Regions from separate parts of the Paraburkholderia sp. GAS206C genome, predicted to be linked through region 1. Evidence: riboswitches for the same ligand, from Rfam matches in the RefSeq annotation. Region 1 holds a riboswitch; the other holds the start of a gene.

What was found. A riboswitch is a leader RNA that binds a small molecule or an ion and turns the genes downstream of it on or off. The one in region 1 is predicted to bind glycine.
Region 2: linked by a shared signal. The riboswitch ahead of P3T20_RS01260 (D-amino acid dehydrogenase) and the one ahead of gcvT (glycine cleavage system aminomethyltransferase GcvT) in region 1 are both predicted to bind glycine.

Annotation. Positions count from the first base shown of each region.
Region 1 is NZ_JBNDKR010000007.1:353,309-367,870, forward strand. Features, by position in the region: gene gcvP (aminomethyl-transferring glycine dehydrogenase) at 1-2,453, opposite strand, end outside; gene gcvH (glycine cleavage system protein GcvH) at 2,529-2,909, opposite strand; gene gcvT (glycine cleavage system aminomethyltransferase GcvT) at 2,974-4,092, opposite strand; glycine riboswitch at 4,177-4,338, opposite strand; glycine riboswitch at 4,385-4,488, opposite strand; gene P3T20_RS21320 (hypothetical protein) at 4,643-4,990, opposite strand; gene P3T20_RS21325 (oxidoreductase) at 5,220-6,272, opposite strand; gene P3T20_RS21330 (UvrD-helicase domain-containing protein) at 6,418-8,502, shown strand; gene P3T20_RS21335 (hypothetical protein) at 8,622-9,215, shown strand; gene P3T20_RS21340 (c-type cytochrome) at 9,292-10,203, opposite strand; tRNA gene P3T20_RS21345 (tRNA-Arg) at 10,490-10,565, shown strand; gene P3T20_RS21350 (BrnA antitoxin family protein) at 10,661-10,936, opposite strand; gene P3T20_RS21355 (RAD55 family ATPase) at 11,272-12,747, shown strand; gene P3T20_RS21360 (response regulator) at 12,754-13,104, shown strand; gene P3T20_RS21365 (response regulator) at 13,189-13,713, shown strand; gene P3T20_RS21370 (SDR family NAD(P)-dependent oxidoreductase) at 14,016-14,562, opposite strand, start outside.
Region 2 is NZ_JBNDKR010000001.1:252,584-267,145, reverse strand. Features, by position in the region: gene P3T20_RS01270 (MFS transporter) at 1-1,029, opposite strand, end outside; gene P3T20_RS01265 (MarR family winged helix-turn-helix transcriptional regulator) at 1,026-1,559, opposite strand; gene P3T20_RS01260 (D-amino acid dehydrogenase) at 1,659-2,891, opposite strand; glycine riboswitch at 2,933-3,046, opposite strand; gene P3T20_RS01255 (LysR family transcriptional regulator) at 3,334-4,251, shown strand; gene P3T20_RS01250 (nuclear transport factor 2 family protein) at 4,391-4,792, shown strand; gene P3T20_RS01245 (SDR family oxidoreductase) at 4,858-5,613, shown strand; gene P3T20_RS01240 (DUF427 domain-containing protein) at 5,719-6,114, opposite strand; gene P3T20_RS01235 (SDR family NAD(P)-dependent oxidoreductase) at 6,364-7,110, opposite strand; gene P3T20_RS01230 (DUF3331 domain-containing protein) at 7,499-8,128, opposite strand; gene P3T20_RS01225 (zinc-dependent alcohol dehydrogenase family protein) at 8,407-9,396, opposite strand; partial or broken gene P3T20_RS01220 (alkene reductase) at 9,458-9,931, opposite strand; gene P3T20_RS01215 (LysR family transcriptional regulator) at 10,143-11,021, shown strand; gene P3T20_RS01210 (DUF72 domain-containing protein) at 11,010-11,819, opposite strand; gene P3T20_RS01205 (hypothetical protein) at 11,996-12,250, shown strand; gene P3T20_RS01200 (4-hydroxybenzoate 3-monooxygenase) at 12,427-13,599, shown strand; gene P3T20_RS01195 (TetR/AcrR family transcriptional regulator) at 13,613-14,380, opposite strand.

The sequences.
Region 1 (14,562 bases):
ACCGGATAATGCGGCGCCAGCTTGTTGGCGACGTAGTTGGCGTTGAGAATCGCGGTTTCGGTCGCAGCGGTGAGGTTTTTCGCGCCCATCATCGCGATGTACATCCACGAGATCGGCAGGATCGAAGCGGAGCCGTACGGCGCGCCCGACACGGCGCCGATGCCTTGCGGCGCACGCTCGTAACCGGATGACGTCTGGTTCGGCAGGAACTGCGCGAGGTGCGCGCCCACTGCCACCGGGCCGACGCCCGGGCCGCCGCCGCCGTGCGGAATACAGAACGTCTTGTGCAGGTTCAGGTGCGAAACGTCGCCGCCGAACTGGCCCGGCGCCGTGAGGCCGACCATTGCGTTCATGTTGGCGCCGTCCACGTACACCTGACCGCCGTGTGCATGCACGATCTCGCAGATTTCGCGCACGTTGGCTTCGAACACGCCGTGCGTCGACGGGTACGTGATCATGATCGCAGCCAGCTTGTCGGCGTGTTGCGCGGCCTTCGCCTTCAGGTCTTCAATATCGACGTTGCCTTGCGCATCGCAGGCGACCACCACGACCTGCATGCCGGCCATCTGCGCCGACGCCGGGTTCGTGCCGTGCGCCGAAGCGGGAATCAGGCAGACGCTGCGATGACCTTCGCCGCGCGAAGCGTGATAAGCGTGGATGATCAACAGACCCGCGTACTCACCTTGCGAGCCGGCGTTCGGTTGCAGTGAAACTGCTGCGTAACCGGTCGCCGCCACGAGCATCTGCTCGAGCTGATCGATCATTTCGCGGTAGCCGACAGTTTGCTCAGCCGGCGCGAACGGGTGAATCTGACCGAACTCAGGCCACGTGACCGGCAGCATTTCCGAGGTCGCGTTCAGCTTCATCGTGCAGGAGCCGAGCGGGATCATCGAGCGGTCGAGCGCCAGGTCCTTGTCGGAGAGGCTGCGCAGGTAGCGCAGCATTTCCGTTTCCGAATGATGGCGGTTGAACACATGGTGCGTGAGATACGCGCTGGTGCGTTCGAGCGCGGCCGGCACGGAGCTTTCCGCGGGCAGTTCGGCGTCGAGCGCGTCGATTTGTGGCACTTCGCTCACGAACGCCGCTTGCGCGAACACGGCCAGCAGATCGGCGAGGTCGCTGCGCTTGGTGGTTTCGTCGAGCGAGATGCCGACGCGCGTGTCGCTCACGCGGCGCAGGTTGATGCGTTTGGCGACCGCCGCGTCGTGCAGCGCCTGGGTGCAGGCGCCGGTTTCGAACGTGAGCGTGTCGAAGAATGCTTCGTTGACGAGCGTATAGCCGAGCTTTTTCGCACCGGCCGCCAGCAGCGCGGCGACGCGGTTCACACGCTGGGCAATCGTCTTCAGACCTTGCGGGCCGTGATACACCGCGTACATGCTGGCCATGATCGCGAGCAACGCCTGCGCGGTACACACGTTCGAAGTCGCCTTTTCGCGGCGGATGTGCTGTTCGCGCGTTTGCAGCGCGAGACGCAGCGCGGGCTTGCCCTGTGCGTCGACAGTGACGCCAACGAGACGGCCCGGCATTTGCCGCTTGAATTCGTCGCGCACGGCGAGATATGCCGCGTGCGGACCGCCGAAGCCGACCGGCACGCCGAAACGCTGCGTGTTGCCGACAGCCACGTCCGCGCCCCATTCGCCCGGCGGCGTGAGCAGCGTGAGCGCGAGCAGATCGGCGGCAACCACCACATAGCCGCCTGCAGCATGGACAGCTTCAGCCAGGGCACGGTAGTCGCGCACATCGCCGTTCACGCCCGGGTATTGCAGCAGCACGCCGAAGGCGTTGGCGCTCGCGGCATCCGCAGCCGGGCCAACCTTCACTTCGATGCCCACCGGCGTAGCGCGCGTCTTCACCACTTCGATGGTTTGCGGCAGCACGTCGTCGGCGACGTAGAACACGTTCGACTTCGGCTTGCCCACGCGTTGCAGCAGCGTCATCGCTTCGGCGGCGGCGGTGGCCTCGTCGAGCAGCGATGCGTTGGAGATGGCGAGGCCGGTCAGGTCGATGATCATCTGCTGGAAGTTCAGCAGCGCTTCGAGACGGCCTTGCGAGATTTCCGGCTGATACGGCGTGTAAGCCGTGTACCACGCCGGATTTTCGAGTACGTTGCGCAGGATCACCGTCGGGGTGTGCGCGTTGTAATAGCCCTGCCCGATATACGAGCGGAACACCTGGTTCTTGTCGGCCAGCTCACGCAGCGCGGCGAGCGCTTCGGCCTCGCTCTTCGGTTGCGCGAAGGGGCCGAGCGGCAGCGTTTCGGTGCGGCGGATCGTCTTCGGAATCACGGCGTCGATCAGCGCGGCGCGCGAGGCGAAGCCGAGGGCTTCGAGCATCGCCTGGCTGTCGGCCGAATCCGGGCCGATATGCCGTTCAGCGAAGGCGTCATGCACTTCGAGCGCGGCGAGCGAGAGAGGAGTGCGGTTCATCAGACGATCCGGGTGTTCGAGCTTCATGGGGTGTTCCTGGCGGTGCGGCCGTCCGCGTTCGTCGGACGCCGCACCTGACGGTTAAAGCGGGTTTGAAATAACTTACTCGCCGATCGACTTGCTGTACGCGTCGGCGTCGATCAGGCGGTCATGCGTTGCATCGGCTGCCGGCTTGATCTTGAACAGCCAGCTGTCATACGGCGTGCTGTTGACGGAGTCGGGCGTGTCGGCGACAGCCGTGTTGGCTTCGATGATTTCGCCCGAGACCGGCGCGTAGATATCGGAGGCGGCTTTCACGGATTCGATGACGGCGACGGTGTCGCCGGCGCTAACGGTCTTGCCCAGTTCCTGGACTTCGAAGAAGACGATGTCGCCGAGCGCTTCTTGCGCGTGGTCGGTAATGCCGACCGTCAGCGTGCCGTCTGCTTCGGTGCGGACCCATTCGTGCGATTCGGTGTATTTCAGATCGGCCGGGATGCTCATCGGATGCTCCTGTGCGGTGTGTACGGTAAAAACTTAAAAAGGAGGAAGCGCGCGCAACGAAAGCTTAAGCAGCAAGAACTTTGCCGTTGCGCACGAACGGCAGTTTTACCACGCTTGCGGGAAGGGCTTTGTCACGGATTTGCACGTGGACGACATCGCCGGGCTTCACGTCCTTCGGCACGCGTGCGAAGGCGATGGATTCCTGCATGGTGGGCGAGAATGTACCGCTAGTGATTTCACCTTCACCGTGCGGCGTGACGACCTTCTGATGGGCGCGCAGCACGCCGGCAGCCTTGCCGTTTTCCTTTTGCAGGATCAATCCGACGAAAGCGCACTGGCAACCGTCGGCTTCGAGCTTCGCCTTGCCGACGAAGTCGCGCGGCGAATTCAGATCCACGGTCCAGGCGAGACCGGCGTCAAGCGGCGAGACATTGTCGTCCATGTCCTGGCCGTACAGATTCATGCCGGCTTCGAGGCGCAGCGTGTCGCGCGCGCCGAGACCGGCGGGGCGCACGCCCTGACGCACCAATGCGTCCCAGAACTCGCAGACGGACGTGGAAGGCAGCACGATTTCGAAACCGTCTTCGCCGGTGTAGCCGGTGCGGGCAACCATCAACTCGCCGAACGGCGTGTTCTCGACGATGGCGGCGTTAAACGGCTTGAGGAGTTCGGTGGACGTACGGGTGGACGGCGCGACTTGCCAGACCTTTTCGCGGGCGTTCGGACCTTGCACGGCGACGATCGACAGATCGCGGCGCGGCGTGATGGTCAGGCCATAGCCGCCTTCGGCGTTGAGCTTGCCGAACCAGGCGATGTCCTTTTCTGCGGTGGCGGCATTGACCACCAGGCGGAAGTGGGTTTCGGAGAAGAAATAGACGATCAGATCGTCGATCACGCCGCCGTTCGGGTTCAGCAGGCAGGTGTAGAGCGCCTTGCCCGGCGCTTGCAGCTTGCCCACGTTGTTAGCGATTGCGTGTTCGAAAAACGCGCGGACGCGCTCACCGGTGAAATCGACCACACACATGTGCGACACGTCGAACATGCCGGCGTCGGTGCGCACCGCGTGGTGTTCGTCGATTTGCGAGCCGTAGTTGACGGGCATGTCCCAGCCGCCGAAATCGACCATGCGGGCCTTCAGCGCGCGATGGGTGGCGTTAAGCGGGGTGTGTTTGAGTTCGGTCATCAGGGCCTCAGGCAATCTCGACGGATAACAAAAAGGCCATGCGGCTTCATTCCTCGCGGCCAAAAGCCTGCGAGCGATGCCATGCATGACCCCTCTGTCCTCGATACCTGAGAGATTGCGCTGCCGGGCGGGTTCGCAAGTGCCTGCAAGCCATCACGGTGAAACGCGCGCCCCTTCGGTGGGCAGCCTGCCTGGCTCGATGATGGTCGATGCCGGTGGCTACTGCCGCTCTCCAGAGTGCGAAAAACCGGTGCCTGATGAAGCCCGGACGATGCCGGAATCAGACGGGTTCTTCGACGCAGCCGGTCCTTTTGCCTGAGAGTTTGTGGGTGTGCCCCTTCGGCGGCGCGGCCCGCAAAAAACATGGCGGCCAACGCTCTCTCCCGACGCGTGCGGCGAATGTACGCGAGGCCCCGAGGCTTGTCAAATGAAGGCTTTAGAGAGCTATGCGGCGGTGCAGCGGGCGGTGCGAGCGCCAAAAAAAAGCGCGGGGAATGACCCCCGCGCCTGTGCTTTCACAGCGAATTGCCGAACAGATTGACTGAGCGGCTTACTCGCCGATCGCGTGTGCTGCGCCGTCGAGTTCCTGGTTCAGCACGCGCTGCTCTTCACCCGACAGGCCACCACCATGCTGGGCAGACATGTCACGCGCTTCCTGACGGATCACGTCGAGGCGGTGATGCAGCGCGCCACCTTGCGGGGGCGGGTAGTAGCCTTGATTGACGTGATTGTCGATGCGGCGGCTCAGGTTGTCGGCACGACCGTAAACCTGATTCAGGCGCTGAACTGCGATTTCGTGCGGGTTAGGTCCCGGGGGCGGTGCCTGTTGCGGGACCACACAGGCGGCCAGCGAAGAAACCAGTGCCAGACTTGCCAGCGCACGGGTGAAACGTTGCATGCGTACTCTCCTTTTGTTGGTCGGAGTTAGCGCTTGAGCGCTTACTCCGGTCCCATGCAGTTGCCTGCGGTCGTCGTGGTCTTGATCGACGGTTAGATCGATATCGTGAAGCAACGGCTAGCCGCAGCCACACGATGACCTTAATTCAGAAACATATTGTAACGGAGCGTCCCTTTCGGAACTGTTAGCAGCGGTTGTCAGCATGTAAGCTGAGACTTGCGCGGCGATCTCAGCGGATTCGTTCAAAGGGCAGGCGCCGGCCTTCCTCTTCGCTGCGCGCGGCCAGTTCGATGATCGTCATGACGTCGACGGCGTCCTGAGGGCTGACCGGGAAACGCTCGCCATCGAGGATGGCTGCCGCCAGCGAGCGGTAGAAGCCGATATAGTCGCCGTCGCGGGTCGGCAGGGCGCGTTCGGTTTCCTGATTGCTCGCGTCCAGTACGCGCAGCAGACCCGCCGGGTTGCCGCCAGCAAAGCCGGCGTCACCCGGGCGCAAACCCGCTCGCAACTGATCTTCCTGGGTGTCGAGTTCACGCTTGACGTAGCTGCCGCGCGTGCCGTCGATTGCAAAGCGCGGCGGCGCGAGCGCGGTGAGGGTGGTCGCGTGCAGCACGACTTCGAGATCCGCGTAGCCCAGCTGCAGATGAACGTAGTCGGTGGCGCCCCCGCCATCGCGATGCGTTTTGACGGTGGCCGACACCGTGGCGGGCGTGCCGAAGAGCGCCAGCGCCTGGTCGATCAGATGCGGCCCGAGATCGAACAGCAGGCCGCCGCCACGCGACGCTTCCTCGCGCCAGCGCGGCCGCACATCCGGACGGAAGCGGTCGAAATGCGACTCGTAGTGGGTAATACGGCCCAGCTCACCGCTGGCGAGCAGGTCGCGAACGGTGAGGAAATCGCCGTCCCAGCGACGGTTGTGGAACGGCGCGAAGGTGAGGCCTCGCGCCAGCGCCAGGTTGGCGAGCGTGAGCGCCTCCGTGGCCGTCAGCGTGACCGGTTTGTCGACCACCACGTGCTTGCCGGCTTCGAGCGTGCGTTTGGCGAAGTCGAAGTGGGTGTCATTTGGCGTGGCAATCACCACGCATTGGATGTCGTCGAGCGCGAGCAGCGCATCGAGATCGGGCACGACTTTGGCGTGCGGATAGTCGGCCCGAGCCGGCTCGGGCTTGCTTGTCGCGATCGCAGCGACCGTGGCCCGGCCGCAGTGCTCGATCACCGGCGCGTGGAAGGTGGCGCCAGCAAAACCGTAACCCATCAATCCTGTTTTCAGCGGTGCAGACATGTGAGTTTCCTGCAAGAATGCGCGCCGCTTTGCCACCGCGGCGACGACGCGCGGCCTGTAATTGTGGCATGTCCGAGCCGTCACCGGCTTCGTGTTAGCATCCCTGCCCGCACCCTCAACCCGCAATACCCCCCGCCCAAACACGATGTCCGCTGGCCTGAATCCCGCTCAAAACGAAGCGGTGCGCTACCTCGATGGTCCCTGTCTTGTGCTTGCCGGCGCAGGCAGTGGCAAGACGCGCGTGATTACGCAGAAAATTGCGCACCTGATCGAAGTCAAAGGCTTCGAGCCGCGACATATCGCGGCCGTTACCTTCACGAACAAGGCGGCGGCGGAAATGCGCGAACGCGTCGGCAAGCTGCTCGAAGGCAAGACGCTGACCACTCCCGGCAAGGAAGGCCGCAAGGTGCCCGTCAATCAGTTGACGGTGTGTACGTTCCACTCGCTCGGCGTGCAGATTCTGCGTCAGGAGGCCGAACACGTGGGCCTGAAACCGCAGTTCTCGATCATGGATTCGGACGACTGCTTCGGCATGATCCAGGAACAGGTCGGCTCGACGGATAAGGGTTTCATCCGCAAGATCCAGTCGATCATCTCGCTGTGGAAAAACGGCCTGATCATGCCGGAAGAGGCGGTGGCGATTGCGGCGAACGAGGACGAGCACCAGGCGGCGATTGTCTACCGCAACTACGTCGCCACGCTGCACGCTTACCAGGCGGTGGATTTCGACGATCTGATCCGCCTGCCCGCCGAGCTCTTTGCGAAGAACGAAGCGGTGCGCGACCGGTGGCAGAACAAGCTGCGCTATCTGCTGATCGACGAGTACCAGGACACTAATGCGTGCCAGTACGAGCTGCTGAAGCAACTGGCCGGCCCGCGCGCTGCGTTCACGGCGGTGGGCGACGACGATCAGGCCATCTACGGCTGGCGCGGTGCAACCCTGGAAAACCTGGCGCAGCTCGGCAAGGATTTTCCGAAGCTGCATCTGGTGAAGCTGGAGCAGAACTACCGGTCGACGGTGCGGATTCTGACGGCCGCCAATAATGTGATCGCGAACAACCCGAAGCTGTTCGAGAAGAAGCTGTGGTCCGAACACGGCATGGGCGACACGATCACCGTGACGGGCTGCAACGACGAGGAGCACGAAGCGGAATCCGTGGTGTTCCGCCTGTCGGCGCACAAGTTCGAGCGGCGCGCGCAGTTCCGCGACTACGCGATCCTGTATCGCGGCAATTTCCAGGCGCGGATCTTCGAGCAGGTGCTGCGGCGCGAGCGGATTCCGTATGTACTGTCGGGCGGCCAGTCGTTCTTCGACAAGGCCGAGATCAAGGATATCTGCGCGTATCTGCGGCTGATCGCCAACGCGGACGACGATCCTGCTTTCATCCGCGCCATCACCACGCCGCGGCGCGGCGTGGGCAACACGACGCTCGAGGCGCTCGGGTCGTTCGCGGGTCAGGCGAAGGTGTCGCTGTTTGAGGCGGTGTATATGGGCGGGATCGAGGCGCGGCTGTCGGTGCGCCAGGTTGAGCCGTTGCGCACCTTCTGCGATTTCATGCAGCGCCTCACCGACCGCGCGGAAAAAGATCCGGCCACCGAGGTGCTCAACGACCTGATGGACGCGATCCACTACGAGGCCCACCTTTATGACGCGTTCGACGAGCGCCAGGCTCAGTCGAAATGGCAGAACGTGCTGGAATTCGTGGAGTGGTTGAAGCGCAAGGGCACCAAGCCCGAGCCGGAAGCGGGCTCCGAGGCGACCGGCTACGACAACGCGGACGGTCTCGCGGATACCGGCAAGAACCTGCTGGGCCTGATCCAGACGGTGGCGCTGATGTCGATGCTCGAAGGCAAAGAGGAGGATCCGGACGCGGTGCGGCTTTCGACGGTGCATGCGTCGAAGGGGCTCGAGTATCCGCACGTGTTTCTGGTGGGCGTCGAGGAAGGCATCATGCCGCACCGCGGCGGCTCGGACGACGCGCCGATCGACGACGCGCGTATCGAGGAAGAGCGCCGGCTGATGTACGTGGCGATTACGCGGGCGCAGCGCAGTTTGCATCTGAACTGGTGCAAGAAGAGAAAGCGTGCGCGGGAGACGGTGGTGTGCGAGCCGTCGCGGTTTATTCCTGAGATGGGACTGGACGAGGCGCCGCCGCCGACGGCGGAGGAAGCCCCGATGACGCCGAAGGACAGGTTGGCGAGTTTGAAGGCGTTGTTGCAGAAGCCTTGAGATTTAGGCGCGGGACGCGAGCAAGACCACGCGCGCGGCAGGTGCATCGACGCTTCCGGCGCGGTGGCACGCTACAGTGGTTCGGGCCTGCCTAACGGAGATCCGGAGATCCATCCCGCATGACAACCTTGCCGCTCGCGCGCTACCGCAGCGCGCTCGAAACCTATATCGACGCGAAGGACAACACGCGTCCTGAACGCATCGCCGAAGTCTTTGCGACGGATGCCGTCCTCACCTTTTCCCTGGCAACCTCGAATATTGCGTTTCCGGCCCGCACGGTCGGAACGGTGGCAATTGCCAGGACGCTGGTGAGCGACTTCGGCGCGCAATACGCGCAGTGCCGTACTTACTACGTATGCGATTCGCTGGAGGCAGTGGGCCACAAGATTGAAGCGCTGTCGTGGCTCGTGCTGATGCGCGAGCCTGCCGCCCGTGCTTTGCGGGTTGGGCATGGCGTGTACCGCTGGACCTTCGGTTCCGATGCGACCGCGGATGAAGGGCGCGTGACCGCCTTTCATATCCACATCGCGCGGATGGACGTGGTGTCGGATCCTGATGGGGCTCTGCTCGCGGCGCTGCAGGGTGGTCTGAGTTATCCGTGGCTTAAGCCTGCCACGCTCCGGGAGCATTTCGAGGCGCTGGCGCGGTCGACGCCTGCGCTGGCATTCGTGGGCGCTTTCGCCGCGCCGGCTGGCCCATCTAACGACTTGTGAAATTAAAAATCCCTGCCGGTGTTGCCACGGTGCAGGGATTTTTTTGCGTCGTGCCGGGCCGGCCGACGCCTACCGCTTACTTCGCTGCGCTGACCATGTAGTCGACGGCGGCCTTCACGTCGGCATCGGACGCGTTCGATCCGCCTTTAGGCGGCATCGCACCCTTGCCGTGCAGCGCGTAGTTGTAAATCGTGTCCATCGGGTCCTTGAGACGCGGTGCCCATGCCGCTTTGTCGCCGAACTTCGGGGCATTCAGCACGCCAGCGGCGTGACACGCCTGGCAAACCTGCGTGTAGAGCGCCTTGCCGGCCTGCGAGGCGTCCGCGCTTTGCGCTGCGTCTCCGCCAGGCGCTGCTGCCGGTGCGCTGGCGATCGAGGCGAGCGCGGCCGCTGCCTGGGACGCCGCTGCCGCGCCAGCGTCAGCCGGGGCGCCGGAAGCGGGTGCAGCCGCGGCGGCAGCGCCTGAGGCCGCTTGCGCTGCGGTCGGGGCCGCCGGTTGGGCAAAATTGCCGCCGGAATTGTTCGCCATATAGACGACGGCGCGGGCAATCTCGAAGTCGCTATAGTCGTCCGGGCTGGTGCCGCCGCGCGGGGGCATGGCGCCCGTGCCGGTCAAGGCGGTGTGCACGAGCGTGTCGTAGCCTTGCGCGATGCGCGGTGCCCAGTCCGTGGTATTGGTGAACTTCGGTGCGCCTGCCGCTCCGGTGGCGTGACAGGCCGAGCAGACCGCCTTGTAGACTTCCTCGCCGGTCTTGTAGACGCGCGGTGCGTTGGCGTCGCGAATGTCGACCTGGGCTAGCGGCGCAATGCGGGCGCTGACCTCGGCGTCGGAGAGACTGTCGGTACCGGCGCCGGTGCGCGTCCAGTTGTCCGCGTATATCGCGAGCAGGACGATGATGACAACTGGAATAGCAAAACCGGCAATGATGGCGGCAATGAGCTGCCCGGGTGTCTTGATCGGGGCTTCGTGATTTGGTGCTTCGCTCATGCTTGTCTCGTCTCCCGTGGGTATTGTGAGCGGTACAGCGTGACGCCAACGACCTTATTCTTTATAGCCACTGGCGATTATAGACGGAAGGTTTCAGCGGCGGCGAGGGCTGGCGGGGGGTATTCAGCGGGCGTTTACCCCTATCGGCGGTTTGGGCTGGGGGATATGGGCTGGATCGCCCGTGGCGTCTGCCGGGCGGTCGGTGGACGGGTCGGCTGAAACCGGGTATCCTCTCGGTCTCGATTTGGTGCCGGTTTCACGGTTTTACGGCGCTTTTCGTGTCAATGCGCCCGTAGCTCAATGGATAGAGTACTGCCCTCCGAAGGCAGGGGTTGCTGGTTCGATCCCAGCCGGGCGCACCAATCTTGACAGGGGTTCTCGCGAATCTGCCTGTTTCTGCTTTCCCGAACTACACCTAAATTACACCCGCTCGCTGACGTATGGCGCGGAGTGTGCGTCATACGCGGTGCGTCTTGAGCCAGTCGCGCAGCGCGTCATTCATGCGCGTTTGCCAGCCGTCGCCGCTTGCCCTGAAGCGATCGATTATCTTGGCGTCGTATCGAACCGTTACCGCGATTTTAGGGTGTGCAAGCTTTGGCCAGCCACCGCGCGGCTTCATTTGTGCGAACTGTTCATCGGTCGGCTCGAACGTATCAGGATCGTCCGTGATGCCGCGCGCTATCGCGGCTTCTTCTTCCGGTGTGTTACGAATCAATTTGGATTGATTTTTCATAGTGATCAATTCTCCCGGTTGTTGGCCTTGCGCTGAATGAAGCCGATCGACCTTTCCCATCCCTGAGTCGGTCCAGGCGACCGTCACGCTGTGATGTAAAGGTTCGTGATGCTGGACGTGTGCGCGCAAAACGTACCACTGGGCCAACGACTCGGGCTCCATCTCTCCATGCTTCGACCATCACAAACGATACCGAGAAGGTAAAATTTCGTTGCACCTTGTCGGGTGCGCTTTCCTGTCGGCGCGGCGAGTCAGGTACACGGTTTGCTTTCTATTGGGGGATTTGCTGATTCCGCGGCGGCCCCTTGTTTGAACCTTCGCAGACGATTCAAAAAATGACAACTCACACATCTCCAGCGTCGCGCCATTCGAACGTCGAAACGGGTGTACCGGGCCTCGATACCATTCTCGGCGGAGGTCTGGTCGGCGGCGCTTTGTACCTGATAGAAGGCATGGCTGGCGCGGGCAAGACGATTCTGTCGAGCCAGATCGGCTTCCATCGTGTCCTCCAGGGCGAGAAGGTGCTGTATATGACCTTGATCGCTGAATCGCACGACAAACTCCTCGGGCATTTGAGCGCACTCAGCTTCTTTGACGAGAAAGCGGTCGCGGAGAAAATGTTTTTCGTCTCGGGCTATCACGCGCTTATGCAGGGCGGACTTGATGGCTTCCTCAAGCAGGTTGCCTTGAGCCTCCACCAGTACCGCCCGGGTCTGCTCATCGTCGATGGCTTTCGCAGCGCACGCGAGTTCAGTGAAACGGACCTCTCGCTGTCCAAGTTCATCCATGAGTTGAACGCGCTGGTTGCCGCCATGAACTGTACGACGTTGCTGCTGGCTCCTTTGTCGGGTAATGAGCCGCATCCCGAACATACGCTCGTCGACGGCCTGATTGAGCTCAACCGTTACAGCGATGGCATGCGCCGCACACGCGAAATTGAAGTCCACAAGATGCGTGCTCGCGATCACATGCTCGGCAAGCATTTCTTTCGTATAACGGACAGCGGCCATGTCATGTTTCCACGGCTGGAAGCACGATGTGCGGAGCAGCCTGGACCGGCCGACCTCAAGGCGCGCCTCGGATCGGGTATTCCACGTCTTGATGAGTTGCTCGGCGGAGGGTTTATAAAGGGCTCCACGACCACGCTGATGGGCGCATCGGGAATCGGCAAGACGCTGCTTGGGCTGCAGTTCCTATCGGCCGGTGCGCAACGCGGCGAAAAGTCCGTCTATCTTGGCTTTTACGAGTCGCCGCAACGGCTCATCGGCAAGGCTGAATCCGTTTCAATTCCGTTGCAGGCGGCGTGCGACGACGGGCGGCTGACCGTCCAGTGGCAACCGGCCATTGAACTGGCAATAGACGAACTGGCAGCCACCGCTCTCGCTACGGTGAAGCAGACCGGCGCGACGCGTCTTGTGCTCGACGGTATCGACGGGTTTCGTGATTCAGCAATGCGCACCGGCCGGTTTGGTCTGTTCCTCAACGCATTGACGCATCAGTTACGCGCCGCAGGGGTGACAACGCTTCTCACAGAAGAAGTGCCGTTCAATTCCGATCCCGCCGTCATGCGCGGAATGCGTCTCTCGGCCATGACTGAAAATCTCATTTTGCTGCGCTATGCGGAAACCGACACTGGTCTGCATCGAATGATCTCCGTGGTCAAACAGCGCGAAAGCGCGCACGATTCTTCGCTTCGGGAGCTCGTCATTACCGAGAAGGGACTCGATGTTGTCGACGCTTTTCCGGGTGCGGCGAGTTTGCTCGGTGGCCGCGGGGCCGCCGCAGGGGTTGTTGGCCGGCTCGACAGTTGACGCGCCATGAAAACGATCATGGTCGTGGATGATGAGTTCGATCTTCTGACTATCTGGAGCCTGCTGCTCGAACAGGTCGGCTATGCCGTCGTGACAGCGCCCGACGGTGCGGTCGCGCTTGAGCTGATCCGCAAGGCCCGGCCGGACCTCATTCTCAGTGACTGCATGATGCCAGTCATGTCCGGCCCAGAGCTATGCGCTGCCCTCTTCGCAGATCCGGACCTGCAGTCAATCCCGATAATCCTTTGCAGCGCAGCCGTTGACATACCGCGACAGCCCAATCCCGTGATCGCCTATTGCCGCAAGCCTCTCTCACTCGACATGCTGCTTCCGATCATCGAGAAAATGCTGCCTTGAGCCTGGGCCCCTGGCGAGGGCATGAATTGGTCGATTGATCGCTCGCGACTCCACCACATGCCGAGCGTCCCAAAGTAAGCACCTATGTTTGCACGCGTCTCGCATAAAGATACTCGCGAGAAGACAAACAAACGCTGTGGCGTCGAGCGCTCTTTGGGACCGTTTCTTGCGCAACGTGGCGGCAGCGAAAAACGAAAACTGACCAATCGGTGGCCACAGATGTACTCTATCTTGCTCGTGGATGATGAGCCGCAGCTTCTCACCGTCTGGTCCCTGATCCTTGTCAACGAAGGATACAGGGTGACTTGCGCGAGCAATGGCATCGAGGCGCTCGAATGCCTGAAACACGACGTGCCCGACCTCATTGTCACCGACTGGATAATGCCATTGATGGACGGGCTGACCCTAAGCCGCGCGATTCGGGCTCGACCCGATCTCGCACATATCCCGATTCTCGGACAGTCAGCCACGCCACCACCGGATTTTCTCCAGCCCGGCTGGGATCTCTGCTTAAAGAAGCCAGTGGCCGTGGCGCTCTTTCTTACAACCGTTAGCGACTTGTGCACGCGCCCTCTAACGGATCCCGACGGTGCAGACGAAAGCCTGTAAAAAAACGCCCGCCTCAAGGACGGGCAATTCCATATCAGCAGGCGATATGGAGAGGAGACAAGGCTACGATAGTCGCGGCATTCGCGGATTGCAACTCTCCAAAAAAGCGCCAGCTGCTGCGGAATGTGAAGCGCCGTAGCCCACCTATTTCGGCCCGTCAGCTCGCCGGGAGCGGAGGGGAGGTTTTTAGGGGCTGCGGCCGTTGGCTCAATCAGGTCGGATGGCGTTCGGACGGCTAAGGTGATCGGGGTTGCTAGGCAGTTCCGCGTCTTCGAATTCGTGCGGCGAACATATACCCCACCTCAAGCATTCATCCCACCATCAACCGTGAGATTCGTCCCGGTAACGTACGACCCCTCCGGGCCAGCAACGAACGCCACCATCGCAGCAATCTCCTCTGCACGCCCATATCGATCAAGCGCCGTGGCAGCCTTCTGCGGCACAGCCCAATCGCCCGAAGCGGGATTCAGGTCCGTATCGATCGGCCCCGGCTGAACGTTGTTGACCGTAATACCCCGGCCCCCAACCTCTCTAGAAAGCGCCTGAGTGAACATCCTGACAGCCGCTTTGGTAGCCGCGTAAGGCACCAACCCCGGCGTAATAGCCCGCTCGCCCACCGCTGAACCGATCATGATGATGCGGCCACCGTCACTCAAACGCTTCAGCGCAGCCTTGGTCGTAGCGAATACGCCGCGGATGTTGATGTCGATCACTTTATCCATCTCCTCCAGCGTCGTGTCTTCGAACGTTTTCGGAATGGCCGTGCCGGCATTGTTCACCAGCACATCAAGCCGACCGAAGGTCGCAAAGGTCTTTTCAACCGCAGCCTCGACAGCGTTAACATCAGCA
Region 2 (14,562 bases), on a different contig from region 1:
CAGCGCGCTCGCGCTGAGCAGCCATGAAGCGGGCGCTGCGAGTCCGAATGAGACAATCGATAGCGCACTGATTGCGGCGCAAAACATGACCGCCGTCGGCAGGTCAGTGCGATCCGCTAGCCAGCCGACTGGAAACTGCAGGACCATGCCGCCAACGCCGAAACAGGTCAGCAGTGTGGCGGTCTGTGTGACGCTTAGGCCGCGGCCATTGGCGAAGAGGGGAAAGAGGCCGAATAGCGCGCCATCGCCCAGGCCGCCTACCACCACGACCACCATGCCCAGGGCGATCAGCGGGTCGATACCGTTTGCCTGCCTGCTGGCGGCGTGCTGAGCGGACCGGGCGGCCTGGAGAGCATCGGCGGCTTCGTCAGATTCGGTATCGTCAGGAACTTCATCAGGAACTTCATCAGGAACTTCATGAACCCCGGACGCGCGAGCGAGTTGGCTGCTTTGTGTGTTTGCGTCACCGGCGGCATCGGAACCTGCCAGCCAGAGCGGGACGGCCGCGGCGAACGTACATGCCGCGCCGGCTATAAAAATGATCGGCCCGTCGACCCCGCACCACGCAGCAAGCGCTGGACCAATCACCCCCGCGACGGCGATCAACGCTTCGTGCATGCCGACCACGCGCCCGCTGGCATCCGCAGGAACCAGCCGGTAAAGCCAGGTCTCGTTCGCGATCCAGCGCAGCCCCATGCCGAGTCCGATCAGAAAGCCGGGGACGATCCATAGAGGCCAGGTTAGTGCGCGGATGCTGGCGAAGGCGATGACCGTTGCCGCCAGCGCGAGCAACACGGTGCGCCTGGCGCCGAACCGCTCCACCAGCCGTGGCGCCGAAAGCAACCCGGTAAACATGCCCGCCCACTGAACTGCGGAAAAGAGCCCGGCTCGCGGTGCGTCGAGCCCTTGATGAGCCAGCCACACAGGCAAGACCATGAAGCCGATGCCGAACTGGCCGATCTGCGTGAACGCCGACACGGCGGTCAGCGCTCCAATCGCACGCCAGCGTGCAGAGACCGCGGAATTCATGCGCCGCTCCGCTGTGGCATGGGCAAGCCCTGGTCGCGGCATTCGACCGGGCAGCCTGCCTTCAGGCAAGGGCCCTCGTCGCACAGACGACACAGCTGCATGGCATGCGCTGGATCACGCGTTTCATGCCAGAGAATCTTGATCAGCAGGTCTTCGAACACGATGCGTTCGTCCGCGTCGAGACGGCTGACCACGCGCTGCAACATCCGTTCGCGCGCGGTCTGCATGCGCTTTGCTTCACGCTTGCCGGTGGCGGTGAGGGCGAGCGCTACAGCGCGCTTGTCGGGGCCGGGCTTTTTCTCGATCAGGCCCGCTTCGACGAGCCCCGCCACCGCACGGACCGCCGCCGGATGCGAAAGGTCCACCGCATCGCGCAGTACTTCGATGGACGAATCGGGGTACTGGCCAACGGCGTTGAGCATGGCGCGCGCCGTGGGGCCGGCGAGGGCGGCCACGGTGTTCAGCGCGTTCATCTCGTCTGTCACCAGCAGGGCGAGTACGCCGAGGAGGTTTTCGGTGCGCTGCGTCATGACGATGCCTCAACGTGTGCAGTGTGCATATATGCATGATGCACACGTTGAGGCGAGAGCGCAAGCTGCTTCTGAACGCCCGCGAGCAGCCGGAGAGGGCTAGGCCGCGCGCCGGCTGGTCTGCTCGATCACGTCCGCTACACCTGCAGCCGTGGCCGCCGAAAGTGTCCAGCCGAGATGCCCGTGGCCGGTGTTATAGAACACGCCCGGCAAACGGCCTTTGCCCACCTTCGGCAACATGCTCGGCAGCATGGGGCGCAGACCGGCCCACGGTATGACGCGCGACGTATTCACCTGCGGAAAATAACGGCGCGTCCAGTCGACCAGGGGCGCAATCCGTTCGGCCCTGATATCGCGGTTGAAGCCGTTGATTTCAGCGGTTCCTGCCACGCGGAAGCGATCGGCGCCGAGGCGGCTGGTGACGATCTTCGCGCTGTCGTCGAGCAGGCTGACCCACGGAGCGCCTTGCTGGCTCGCTTCATCGTCGAGACAGACGGTGATCGAATAACCTTTGACGGGGTAGATGTTGACGTGGTCGCCCAGCATCGAGGCGAATTCGCGGCTCCTGACACCGGCGCACACCACGACCCGCGCAAACGACTGCTGAAACGGCTGCCCCGTTTTCGTGGCCGCAATGCTGAACGCGCCCGTCTGATCACGCGTGATCGAAGCAATCTCCGTGTCGTAATGGAATTCGACACCTTGGCGTTCGCATGCCTGAGCGAGACCGCGCGTGAACTTGTGAATATCGCCGGTCGAATCGGACGGTGTAAAGAAACCGCCGTGGAAGGTGCCGTCGAGCGCGGGCTCGATCCGGTGGATTTCGTCAGCGCTTACGGGCTCGCGCTCGAGACCGCCTTCCTTGAGCAATGCATTCACCTTCGCGGCTGCATCGAACTCCTTGCGGGTTTTGTACACGTGCAGGATGCCGCGCCGTTCGAGGTCGAAATCGATCCCCTCGCGTTCCGCCATCGAAAACAGATGCTGCCGCGCGGCAATCGCGAGCCGCACGGTTTCAATCGTGTTCGCGCGGTAGTGCGGAATCTGCCGCAGAAATTCACCCATCCACGAGTACTTGTGCCAGTTCGGCAGGGGATTGAGCAGGAGCGGTGCGTCGCGGGTCAGCATCCAGCGCAGGCCCTTGAGGACCGTCGCGGTGCTGTTCCACACTTCCGCGTTGCTGGCCGAGAGCTGGCCGCCGTTGGCGAAAGAGGTTTCCATCGCAGCATAGCGATGGCGTTCGAACACGGTGACGTTGAAGCCGCGTTGCGCAAGGGCGTAAGCGGTCGTGACGCCGGTAATGCCGGCGCCGATGATGGCTATACGTGACATGTCATGGTCCAGAGTGAGTGAGCACGGCCGTTTCCGGCTTCCATGCCCCATCTGTCCATGTACCTGAGAGTTTCTTTCCGTGTGCATCCCGTTGCCGGGCGGACGGAAATCCCCTTCGGTGGGCGCTGAAAGCGCCGCTCTCCAGATGTTCCCGCTGGGCGGTCCTTGTGCCTGAGAGTTTCCGGGGCGGTTGCTCCGTCGGCGCCGCCACCGCCTTTCGGCGTGACAGTCTCTCCCGCGACAGCGTGTAGAACGGCGTAAAGGTAGCCTTTCCCAAAAGATTGGGCAAGCGATTTCTGTAATGCGGCCTGGTTCGAACATCAGGATGACACGCGACCCGGCAACCATGCACTGGATTCGCCTGACATTTGCGAAATATGCATCAATCGTATAGCCTTTGCCCAGGCTCACCCGCCTCCAGCAACCACCTACAGCCGCCACCGTGAAGGACATCCTCTCCCTCAAGCTTTACACCCGTGTCGCCCGTCTTGGCAGCTTCTCCGCTGCGGCGCGCGAATGCGGGCTGTCGCAATCGCAGGTATCGCGCATCATCGCCGATCTGGAAACCGACCTCGGCGCGCGGCTGCTCACGCGGACCACGCGTGCCGTCGTGCTGACCGAGGCCGGCGCCGAGTTCCTCGCGCGCCTCGATTCAATCCTGATCGCGCTCGAAGACGCCGAACACAGCGTACGCGATGGCGGCGAACTGCGCGGCATGCTGCGCATGAGCATGCCGGCCAGTGTGGCGATTCGCGAGGTCATCCCGCGTCTAACACCGTTTCTCGAACTTCATCCGGAGCTACGTCTGCAGGTTTTGCTGGGCGACCGTCCGCAGGATCTCGTCAAGGATGCGGTGGATGTCGCTATCCGGCTCGGGCGGCTGGTCGATTCGAGCGCAACCGCCACGCTGATTACGCAGATCCAGCGCGTGATCATCGCCTCGCGCGACTATGTGGACCGTTATGGCGCGCCGGAGAGGCCGGAGGATCTCACGCGGCATCGCATCGTCGGCGGGCCGGCGTCGGTGGTCCCGTCGGGCTGGAAATTCGAGCGTGCGGGCGAAGAGGTGGTGGTCGATCTCGAAGCGCATTTTTCGACCAACGAAAACGAGGGCGCCGTCGCTGCCGCGGTAGGGGGCATCGGCATTACCTCCACGACCGAATGGGCGTGCCGGCGCGAGTTGGCCGATGGTTCGCTCGTCAGGCTGCTGGCCGACTGGACGACCGACGACGTCCCAGTGCATGCGTACTTTCCAATGGGCCGGGCAACCCGCGCGGCAGGGCGCGCAGTCGTCGAACACCTCATGGCCGATCTGCGCCGTGAAGCGCGGCCATCTATGCGCCGCATACATAAGAGATAGCGAAAAAGAGCGGCTACCGCTGCCGCTCAGCCGCCGTTATCTTTACTTCACCACGCAACCGTTCCGGCTCTGCGTTCCGTCGACGTCCGGGACGTCCGGCGGCGCTTCGACTCATCTACCTTCATCTATCGAGACTGACATGAGCACAACCACGCCTGAGCAGAACAAGGCCCTCGTCCTCGAGGCTTTCGATACGCTTTTCAACAAGCGCGACTACGCGGCCGCCGAACGCTTCTGGTCGGACCGCTATATCCAGCACAGCGCACACATTGCACCGGGGCGCGACGGGCTGTTCGGTCTGATCCGCACGCTGCCTGACACGCTACGTTATGAGAACCAGCTGATCGTGGCCGAAGGCGACTACGTGATCGCGCATGGCCGTTTCTCCGGCAGCGGCAGGCCAGCCGCGTGGATTGCAGCGGACGTGGTCCGCTTCGAAGACGGCAAGCTCGCCGAGCACTGGGACGTATTGCAGGACGAGGCAACCAGGGAGCAATCCGCGAGCGGTCTGCCGATGTTCGGCGACCGTTTCCCGGAGTAAAGTCCTAGCCCAGAAACATTGGACTCCGAAACCACGATGCCTTGAAAATTATTTAGGACACCATCATGAAACTGACAGGAAACACGATTTTTATCACAGGCGGCACCTCGGGTATCGGGCGTGCATTGGCCGAGGCGCTGCATCAGCGCGGCAACAAGGTGATCATTAGCGGACGCCGTCGCGGCCTTCTCGACGAGGTGGTCGCAGCCAACCCCGGCATGGCCGCCATCGAGCTGGACATGACTGACGCGGCAAGCATCGAGCGGGCCGCGGCGCAACTGATCCGCGACTATCCCGACTTCAACGTGCTGATCAATAACGCCGGCATCATGCAACCGGATAGCGCTGCGGGCCGGATCGACGATGTGCTGCTGGTTTCTACCGTCGAGACCAATCTGATCGGGCCGATCCGCATGACCTCGGCGCTGCTCGGGCATCTCAAGACGAAGAACAATGCGGTGGTCGCTTATACGACCTCAGTGCTGGCGTTCGTGCCGCTGGCCGTGACTGCAGTGTATTCGTCGACCAAGGCCGCGTTGCATTCATACATCATGTCGCAGCGCTTCATGTTGCGCGATACCACGGTGCGAGTCCTCGAAATCGCGCCGCCGTGGGTGCGCACCGACCTGATGAACAGCCGCGAAGCTGAACAGGCGATGCCGCTGGATGCGTTTATCAACGAGACTATCGCAGTGCTCGGTACGGACACCGATGAGGTGCTGGTGGACGCGGCCATGCTGTTCCGCGGCAATCCCGGGCCGGGTGAGCATGAACTCGTGAACGGGTTCAATGCCCAGATGGTCGAGGTGTTTGGCGGGTGAGCGGTCGTCTGTGGAAGATCGTTGAAGAGAGGGACCGCGTGAGCAAGCCGGGAGGCTGCTCACGCGGTAAGTCATAACCGTCATGAAGTCGCGAAGTTCGCCGGCTCAGGCGTGCACTTCGATCGAATCTACACGGTCCGGATAGAAGGCGAGGTGATCCTTGATTGCCGCGACTGCCGTGTACGGATGTTCATAGGTCCAGACCGAATTGACCGAACGCTCTCCGCCGGACGGGATCGAGAAATACGAGCAATCGCCTTTGTACGGACAATAGGTCGTATGTTCGGTGCGCTCCAGCAGCGTCATGTCCGTGTCCTTTCTGGGGATGTACAGGACAGCAGGGTAGGCCGCTTCGCGCAACGTCAATGCTTCGCGGGTGTCGGCGATCACCTTGCCGCCGAGCTTGACGACGATGCGCGCCGGATTCGGCTCGACGGTGATCGGATGATCGGCGCCTGGAATCTTGACGGTCTTGCCTGTCTGGTTCAGGTTGCTTGACATTGAAACACTCCTTGGGTTGATTCGCCGCGCAGCGTGGGCCGCGCTCGGCGAGACGGGTGTTGCGGGCCACTGCCGCTATGATCGGCCCTTTGACGATTTTGCGCAGGAACCATGACGCGACCGGTGCCAGGTCTTCCACGAGTGTCTCGGTGCCTGTCACACGCGGTTCGATCACATGAAGACAGGCTAGACCATACGCGTTCGGACGTCCGGCGAAATAACAAAGGCCGCCTCCGGATTACTGTTCAATCAGAGCTTCGAGCCGCCATCCACGTGCAGCGTGTCGCCCGTGACCCAGCGGGCTGCATCGGAAGCGAGGAACGCGACCGCACCGGCAATGTCGTCGGGCTGCGCGATGCGCTTCAATGCCTGCATGCCTAGCGTGATGTCGCGACCGGCATCCGTCTTCGTGAAGTTCGACATGTCGGTGGCGACTACGCCAGGCGCAACCGCATTCACGCGAATGCCACGTTCGCCGAGTGCGGAGGCGAAATGCTTGACGAGCGTATCGACCGCGCCTTTGGTCGAGGCATAGGCCGACAGCACGCCCACCGCGGAATGGGCGGCAAGCGACGACAGCAGCACGACGCTACTGCCCTGGCCAAGCACCGGCAGCAACTGTTGCACGAGGAAGTAGGGCGCCCGCACATTCACCGCGAACAGATCGTCGAAATCTTCAACGGTGGTGTCCTCGATGCTCGCGGCCTTGGAGATGCCGGCATTGGCCACCAGAACGTCCAGCCGTTCGCCGACCATTTCACGCACGGCTGCTGCCAGCTTGTGCGGACCGTCTGCCGCACGCAGATTGGCGCCGACCTTCTGTGCCTTGCCGCCGGCTGCGCGGATCTCGGCAACGACAGCGTCGGCTTCCTTCTCGCCACTGCTGTAGTGAATCAGGACCTCTGCGCCCTGTCTGGCGAGTGCGAGGGCGCTGGCGCGGCCGATGCCACGCGAAGCGCCGGTGACGAGGGCGGTTTTTCCAGTCAGGCTAGTCATGGTCAATCTCCAGTGAGGTTAAAAGCTGCTGTGCCTGTGAAGTTCGGATGCGTGTTCGTCATCCGGTAGTTCAGAGCTGTGACGCGAAGGGGTAGACGTTCGCGTCGCTGCCATGAGAGCTAATTTAGGGGTGCACAGCACAAAGGAAAAAGACTTTGTGGGCTGGTGGCCATGCCTCGTGGGCATGTGCTGCAAACGCAATGCCGCATGATGGGCGCTGAGTGGCCCAATGAGGCTTGCTATAGGAGGGTGTCGGGGAAATGAAAGTATGTTGGGGCTGCATGACCGGAAGATCAAAAAAACCTCCCAGGCAGCCACAGCCTGGTGATCTGGCCGCGCTGTTGTACCGTCGCGCGGCCAGAAGACCACCCTGCAGATTCGATGCGCGTTACAGCGACGCTTCGAGTTCCTCGATCGCTTCGGCGAGCACCATTTGCGCGGCATTGGCCGGCCGTGCCGCAGTGCGGCCTGCAGGCCCATAAACCGCGTCGCCGCGTACGATGCTGGATCCCGTGATGGCGCAAATGCCCTGCGAGCGCGCGATCCTGCGAATCCACAACTGTTCGCAGTAGTTGGCGGCGGTGGAGTCGCGCCACGTAATCGAAACCGATTTGGCGGTGAAACGCTCGACAAACGTCACCACGGCGCTTTTGTTGTCGGCGGCCCTTCCGCGCGAACGATCCGCCGCTGCACCCCGGCGCGCCGGATTGGCGCAATCGCGACCCGAGCGCGTCGCGGAGAGGCGAGGCGCGCCTTGCATGCGGCCCGTACCCGCCGCTTCTTCCACATCGCTATCAAGCATCTCGTCCTGCGTGGACAAGGCGCTTTCTTTCAATCCGGCAATCACCACTGCCCATGGATCTGCGAGGCGGGGACGCGCAAGCGCCTCGCCAGCGGTCGAAAAGGCACGTTCAACTACACTGTTACGCTGCGCCGCATCTGCCTTCAGGTGCCGGCTGCGCCCCGTGGGTGCGTTCATCGTGGCTGCCAGGTCTGGCTCGGGTCCTGTAACGTTCACGTCGAATCCTTTATCTGATTCCGCTCTCCAGGACCGCTTCTGCCCGCCACGACGGGTCGGGACGGCTGAGCGCGGCAACCCGCGACGCGTCGCAAAGACGCGAACGCCCGTCGTGACGGCGCGCGGCACAACGGGGCTGAAGGCGGAAGGCTGGTGTCATTGGCGACACCCTCGAACGCATCTTATCGGCCGGCTCACGTGAGATAAATGCGCGTTCCCTGAAAACAATGTTTGGGTTCGGCCAACAATGAAGGGGCGCGGCGAGGCGCCCCTTGTGCTCAGACAGTGACGACGATCTTGCCGAACTGGCCGTTTTTCTCCAGATAGCGGTGCACCTCAACCATTTCGTCGAACTTGAAGGTGCGGTCGATCACTGGCTTGAGCGCGCCGCTTTCCAGCCCCTTCAGGACATATTCGACCGCGGCCTTGCGCCGGGCCTCGTCACCGCTCGTCAGCCAGATGTTGTGAGCTTTGACAGTGATGACCTTGGCGATCATGTCGAGGATCGGCAGCGGCGTGACATCGGTGCTGAGCGCGCCATAGATGTACAGGATGCCGTTGAAGGACAACGCCTCGACCAGCTTGGTCAAGGTCGGGCCGCCGACCGGGTCGAAGGCGACGCGTGCGCCGTTGCCGCCCGTGATGCGTTTGACCTCCTGCACCAGGTCGGTTTCTTCCGTGGCAATCACGTGTGCCGCGCCGGCGTCGAGCAACTGATGACGCTTTTCCGAGGTGCGTGTGAGCGCGATCGAGGTTGCACCCGCGTAATTGGCGATCTGGATCGCCGCAAGGCCCACGCTGCTCGAGGCCGCCGGAATGATGACGAAGTCGCCCTTCGTGACCTTGGCGTCTTCGATCAGCGCGCCGTATGCAGTGACGAACATCATCCACACCGAGGCGCCCTCAGCATAGGACAGCGACTTGGGATGCTTCACGACCGCATGTTCCGGCACGATGACGATTTCGCCGTACGTGCCGTAGCTGTTCATCGAAAACGACGGCATGACATTGACTTCGTCGCCGGCCGCGATCCCGTTCAACTCCGGTCCCACCGCATCGACGACGCCGGCGGCCTCGTACCCCAGAACGGCCGGAAACTTGACGGGCTCGATATAGTCATCGAGACGCCACATCGATTCGGCGCGGTTGATGCCGATTGCCTTCACTTTAATGCGAACTTCATGCGGGCCGGGGGCGCGCACCTGATGCTCGACGAATTCGAGCACTTCGGGAGCGCCGGCTTTGGCAAACTGAACTGTGCGTGACATAGAAACCTCGTGACGTGAGTGGATGCTGGTGGTGTCGTGCGTTGAGCGTTACGGCGAGTGCTCAGGAGCACACCGTCTCGGCTTCTTCGTAAGCCGGGAAGTCCGAGTAGTTCTTTTCGTCGCCGCCCCAGAACGCGGAGCGCACGTATGGCGTGAGCGGCAGGTTGTGCTGCAGGCGATAGGGCAGATCCGGGTTCGACGAGAAGTGACGACCGAAAGCCACCAGGTCGGTGTCGCCAGACGCGACGATCGCTTCGGCACTGGCGCCATCGAAGCCGCCTGCGGCGATGATCGGACCTGAGAAGTGCGGGCGCAGATACTTCACCGCCGCCGGTGCGTGACCTTCATGCAACGTGTCGTCTCCTTTGATGTGCGGTTCGATCACGTGAAGATAGGCCAAACCGTAACCGTCGAGTACTTTAGCCACGTAGCTAAAGGTGGCTTCCGGGTTGCTATCGGAGATACCGCCCCATTCGCCGGACGGCGAGATCCGCACACCTACGCGCTCGGCGCCGAACACCGAAATCGCCGACTTTTCTGGGAGTGAACAGGTGAGCCACGATCTTTCCGTTGCTGGGTAGATATATATTGCAAGCATGGATTGAAATCGGCTTCGGGTCGCCGTCCTGAGTGGACCGCCGTCCCGTCGCCGCCTGATCGGTAATGTAGTGAGGTCTTGTCGAAAGCTAAACGACTTTGTAAGCTGGCAGGCATGCCTATCAGGCATGGATCGAATTCGAGGGCCTATGGAACTACGCCATTTGCGGTATTTCATTGCGGTTGCCGAGACCGGCAGCCTGACGGTCGCGGCCGAGCGTCGGCTGTTCACTTCGCAGCCGTCCTTGAGCCGGCAGATCCGCGATCTGGAGGAGGAGGTCGGCGCCGACCTGTTTAGCCGCAGCGCGCGCGGGGTCGAACTGACGGCCGCAGGCAAGGCGTTTCTCGATCACGCGCGGCTCGCGCTCTCCCAGGTGGATGCAGCGGGCGAAGCGGCGCGGCGCGCGGCGCAGCCGAGCAAGCCGGTCTTTGCGCTTGGCTTTCTGACAGGGCAGGAAATGACGTGGTTGCCGCGCGCGATGCAGGTGCTGCGCGAGGAATTGCCGAAGGTCGACGTGACGGTGTCGAGCCACTACTCGCCGGATCTGGCGGACGCCCTTGCGCGCGGCAAGCTCGATCTCGCGTTTCTACGCGCGGAACCGGGCTTCGATCTCGACTATCGCGTCGTGAGCCAGGAGAAACTGGTCGTGCTGATGCCGAGCGATCACCGCCTCACTGAGCGGGCCACCATCCGACCCGGGGATTTCGCGGGTGAGCCTTTCATCATGGCGACCAACAAGGCCAAGGTGCTGCATCAGGTGATCTTGAAGTATCTGAAGGACAAGGCGATTGAGGTCGCGCCCGAACATGGTGTCGACAACCTCGCGATGGCGATGTCGTTAGTAGCCTCTACGCGCGGTCTCGCGCTGATGCCCGAGTACGCGAACAATCTGCTGCCATGGTCGGTGGTGAGCCGTCCGCTCGAAGGCGAGGCGCCGACGATCGATCTGGTGATCGGCTACAGCAAATCGAATACGTCTGCGGTGTTGAAGCTGTTTCTTTCGAGGGCGGATGAGTTATTGATGTAGTCGCTCGATGATCCCTCGCGCTGCGGCGGGATTGCGTTCCTTGAAGCCGCCGATCACGTAGAGGTATACGTCGTGTCCCTTTTTCGCGCCGGTGTCTGCTGCGACCGGTTCGAGGTCGTCCGGTACAGTGCCCGCGGCGAGCTGGCTGGCCCGTTCCGCCCATGCGTCGAGCGCCTTCTTCGAGTAGCCCTGGGCCTGATTTTCGGAAGTCCCCATGATCCGGGCGTACACGAAGGGCGCGGTGAGGTTGGCGATCTGCGGATGCTCGCCGTCTACCGCGAGCACGATAGCGACGCCGTATTTGCGCGCCAGCGCGACAAAGGCCTCGCTGCGGAAGCTCTCGTGCCGGACTTCGACCGCATGCCTCAACGTGAGCCCGTCCAGCTTTTTGGGCAGCAGCGTCAGAAATGCTTCGAAATCCTCTGCATCGAATTGCTTGGTTGTGGCGAATTGCCAGTTGATCGGCCCGAGCTTGTTTTTCAGGTGGGTGAGGCCGCTGGCGAAGAAGCGCTCCATGCTGTCACCGGCTTCTGCCAGCACGCGCCGGTTGGTTGCGTAGCGCGGCGCCTTGAGCGAGAACACGAAATCGTCGGGTGTCTCGTCGTGCCACTTCATGTAGCTCTCGGGCTTCTGCAAACCGTAGAAGGTGCCGTTGATTTCGATGGTGGTCAACTGGCGGCTCGCGTATTCCAGTTCGCGCTTTTGCGTCAGGTCCTCTGGATAGAACACGCCTCTCCATGGGGCGTACGTCCAGCCGCCAATGCCGACCCTGATCTGCGGTTTCGTGCGCGTTGCCATATGCGGTTGTCCTCGTTGTTTGGGGTGCCGCGTGGTGCGACGACTTTTCCAAGGGGCTCAGCAAGTTCGATGCCTTCCCTTATCCTGGCAAATCCGATTGCATGTGTCCATGAGTTGCGAGCGCGACCATGTCAAGAGTGGCGACTTTCACGCTAACGTATTGGAATTCAGGTTACATGGAACCTGAAACGCGAGGTGGCACGCTTGTGGAAGTCGACGCCATGTTGCTGGCCGGGTCCGCTGCTATCGTCGAGTTCATCCTCGCCTGCTATGGTCATGGTCGTTTGCTGACCACGATGCGCCTGTTCCATCCTCTCGACCTCACGCCTTATCCCAACATACTCGCGTACCTGCAGCGCATCGGTGCAAGGCCTGCTTATCAGCGGGCGATGGCCAAAGGCGATCCGGACTTGACGCCGATGTTGACCTGAAGTCACGGCCTTATCTCAAAACGGCATAGTTGTTATCTGTCATATAGCGTTGCGCGATACGGTCCGCGGTCGGCACACTTGATCCACAAATCAATTACCGCCAATCGCAACTGCGTTGCATGGGTGAGAGTCGGCGCTAAAGCGCCAACTCTCACCGACCGCGACAGGAGACATCTATGCGTACCCAAGTCGGCATCATCGGCGCCGGGCCGGCAGGCCTGCTTCTTTCCCATCTGCTTCATCTGCGTGGCATCGAGTCCGTCGTGCTCGAATCGCGCACGCGCGCGCAGATCGAATCCACCATCCGCGCCGGCGTGCTCGAGCAGGGCACCATGGATCTGCTCTGCGAGGCCGGTGTCGGCGCGCGCATGAAGGCCGAGGGCGCGCTGCATCATGGCTTTGAACTCGCTTACGAGGGCAAGCGCCGCCGGATCGACCTGACCGGACTAACGGGCCACTCGATCACCGTCTATGCCCAGCACGAGGTCATCAAGGACCTCGTGGCGGCGCGGGTGGAGGCGGGTGGCACCTTGCTGTTTAGCGTGTCGGATACTTCGATTCACGGTATCGATACCGATACGCCTTCGATCCGCTTTCGCCATCAAGGCGAGGCGTGCGAGCTTCAGTGCGACTTCGTGATTGGCTGCGACGGGTCGCAAGGAGTGTCGCGAGCGTCGATTCCTGCGGTCTTGCGCAAGGACTATGAGCGCGTCTATCCGTTCGGATGGTTTGGCATCCTGTGCGAAGGGCCGGCGTCTTCCGGCGAACTGATCTACGCGCGCCACGAACGGGGTTTTGCGCTGGTCAGTACCCGTTCGGCGAACGTGCAGCGGATGTATTTCCAGTGCGACCCGAAGGACTCCGTCGACAACTGGTCCGACGATCGCATCTGGGCCGAAATGCACGCGCGGGTCGATTCTTCCGACGGTCAGAAAGTGGTGGACGGCAAGATCTTCCAGAAGAACATTGTTGCCATGCGCAGCTTTGTCTCGACCACCATGCAGCACGGCAGGCTCTTTCTGGCTGGCGATGCGGCCCATATCGTGCCGCCGACGGGCGCCAAGGGCATGAACCTGGCGATCGCCGATGTGCGTGTGTTGACCGCTGCCTTGCGGGCCTTTTACGCGGAAAACCGCCGGGATCTGCTGGATAACTACAGCGCTACCGCGCTCAAGCGCGTCTGGCGCGCGGAGCACTTCTCGTACTGGATGACGCGCATGATGCACCGGCTCGACGATGCCTCGCCGTTCGAGCAGCAACTTCAGGTGGCGGAGCTCGAGCATGTCACTACCTCGCGGGCAGCGGCTACTGCGATGGCGGAGAACTATGTTGGCGTGGCGCCGGTGTGAACCTCGCGCATTCCTAGGCGCTGGCGGCCTTGTGTGCTGCCTTCGCCGCTTCTGCCGCTTGCGCCGCTTGTGCCTTTTCCAGCCGCCGGCTCGCTTCACCCACCTCATGCCGGAACTGCACCAGGGCGGCGAGCGCCGCATCGGGCGGCTGCAATGCCGCCCACAGCACCTCGATCAGACTGTCGGCAGTGGCTTCGATATCCGTGCGGCGATTGGCAAGCGTCGCATCCCACAGCACGTGTTCCATGGGTCCAAACACCATCGAGCGCAGCAGCCGTAACGGCACATCCGCACGAATCTGACCGGTTTCCTGGCCATGGGCGAGCACGCGCATCAGCGGTGCCGTGTAGCGCCGCTGCAGATCGGTCAACGCTTCGCTCAACTCGTGATGCCGCGCACGTCCCTCGGAAAGCACCAGCGCGCACAGATCCGTGCCGTTCACCAGCATCAAACGAAGATGCATGCGGACGATGAACGCGAATTGCTGCCTCACGCTGCCATCGCGCGGCAGACCCGTTTCAATTGCATCGATGATTTCGTCGTACCAGTCGCCGATCACCCGTGCGCACAACTCGCGCTTGCCGCGGAAATAACTGAACACGGTCGCCTCGGAGATGCCGAGCCGTTGCGCAATCTCTGCCGTGGTCGCACGTTCGTAACCCTTTTCGGAGAACACGTCGCGGCCCGCCTGAAGGATTTCCTTCACGCGTTGCTGCGATTTACGCCCTGCCGGCTCGCGGCGCGATGCAAGCGCCTCTGTCTTGGGTGTGGCCCTCGCCATGGCGGTCGGTGCAGGCTTCGATGCGGCCATCATATGAGTCCAGTTCAGTTTTGAGCCTTGGAGGCTGCCGGTGTGGGCGAGTTTAGCATGCTGAAACGGCGCTTTGGAGTACATTTACCGTATCTGAGTATCACTCAAAAATACCTATTGACGTATACGTAAATCTAGCGTGAAATTCGCTA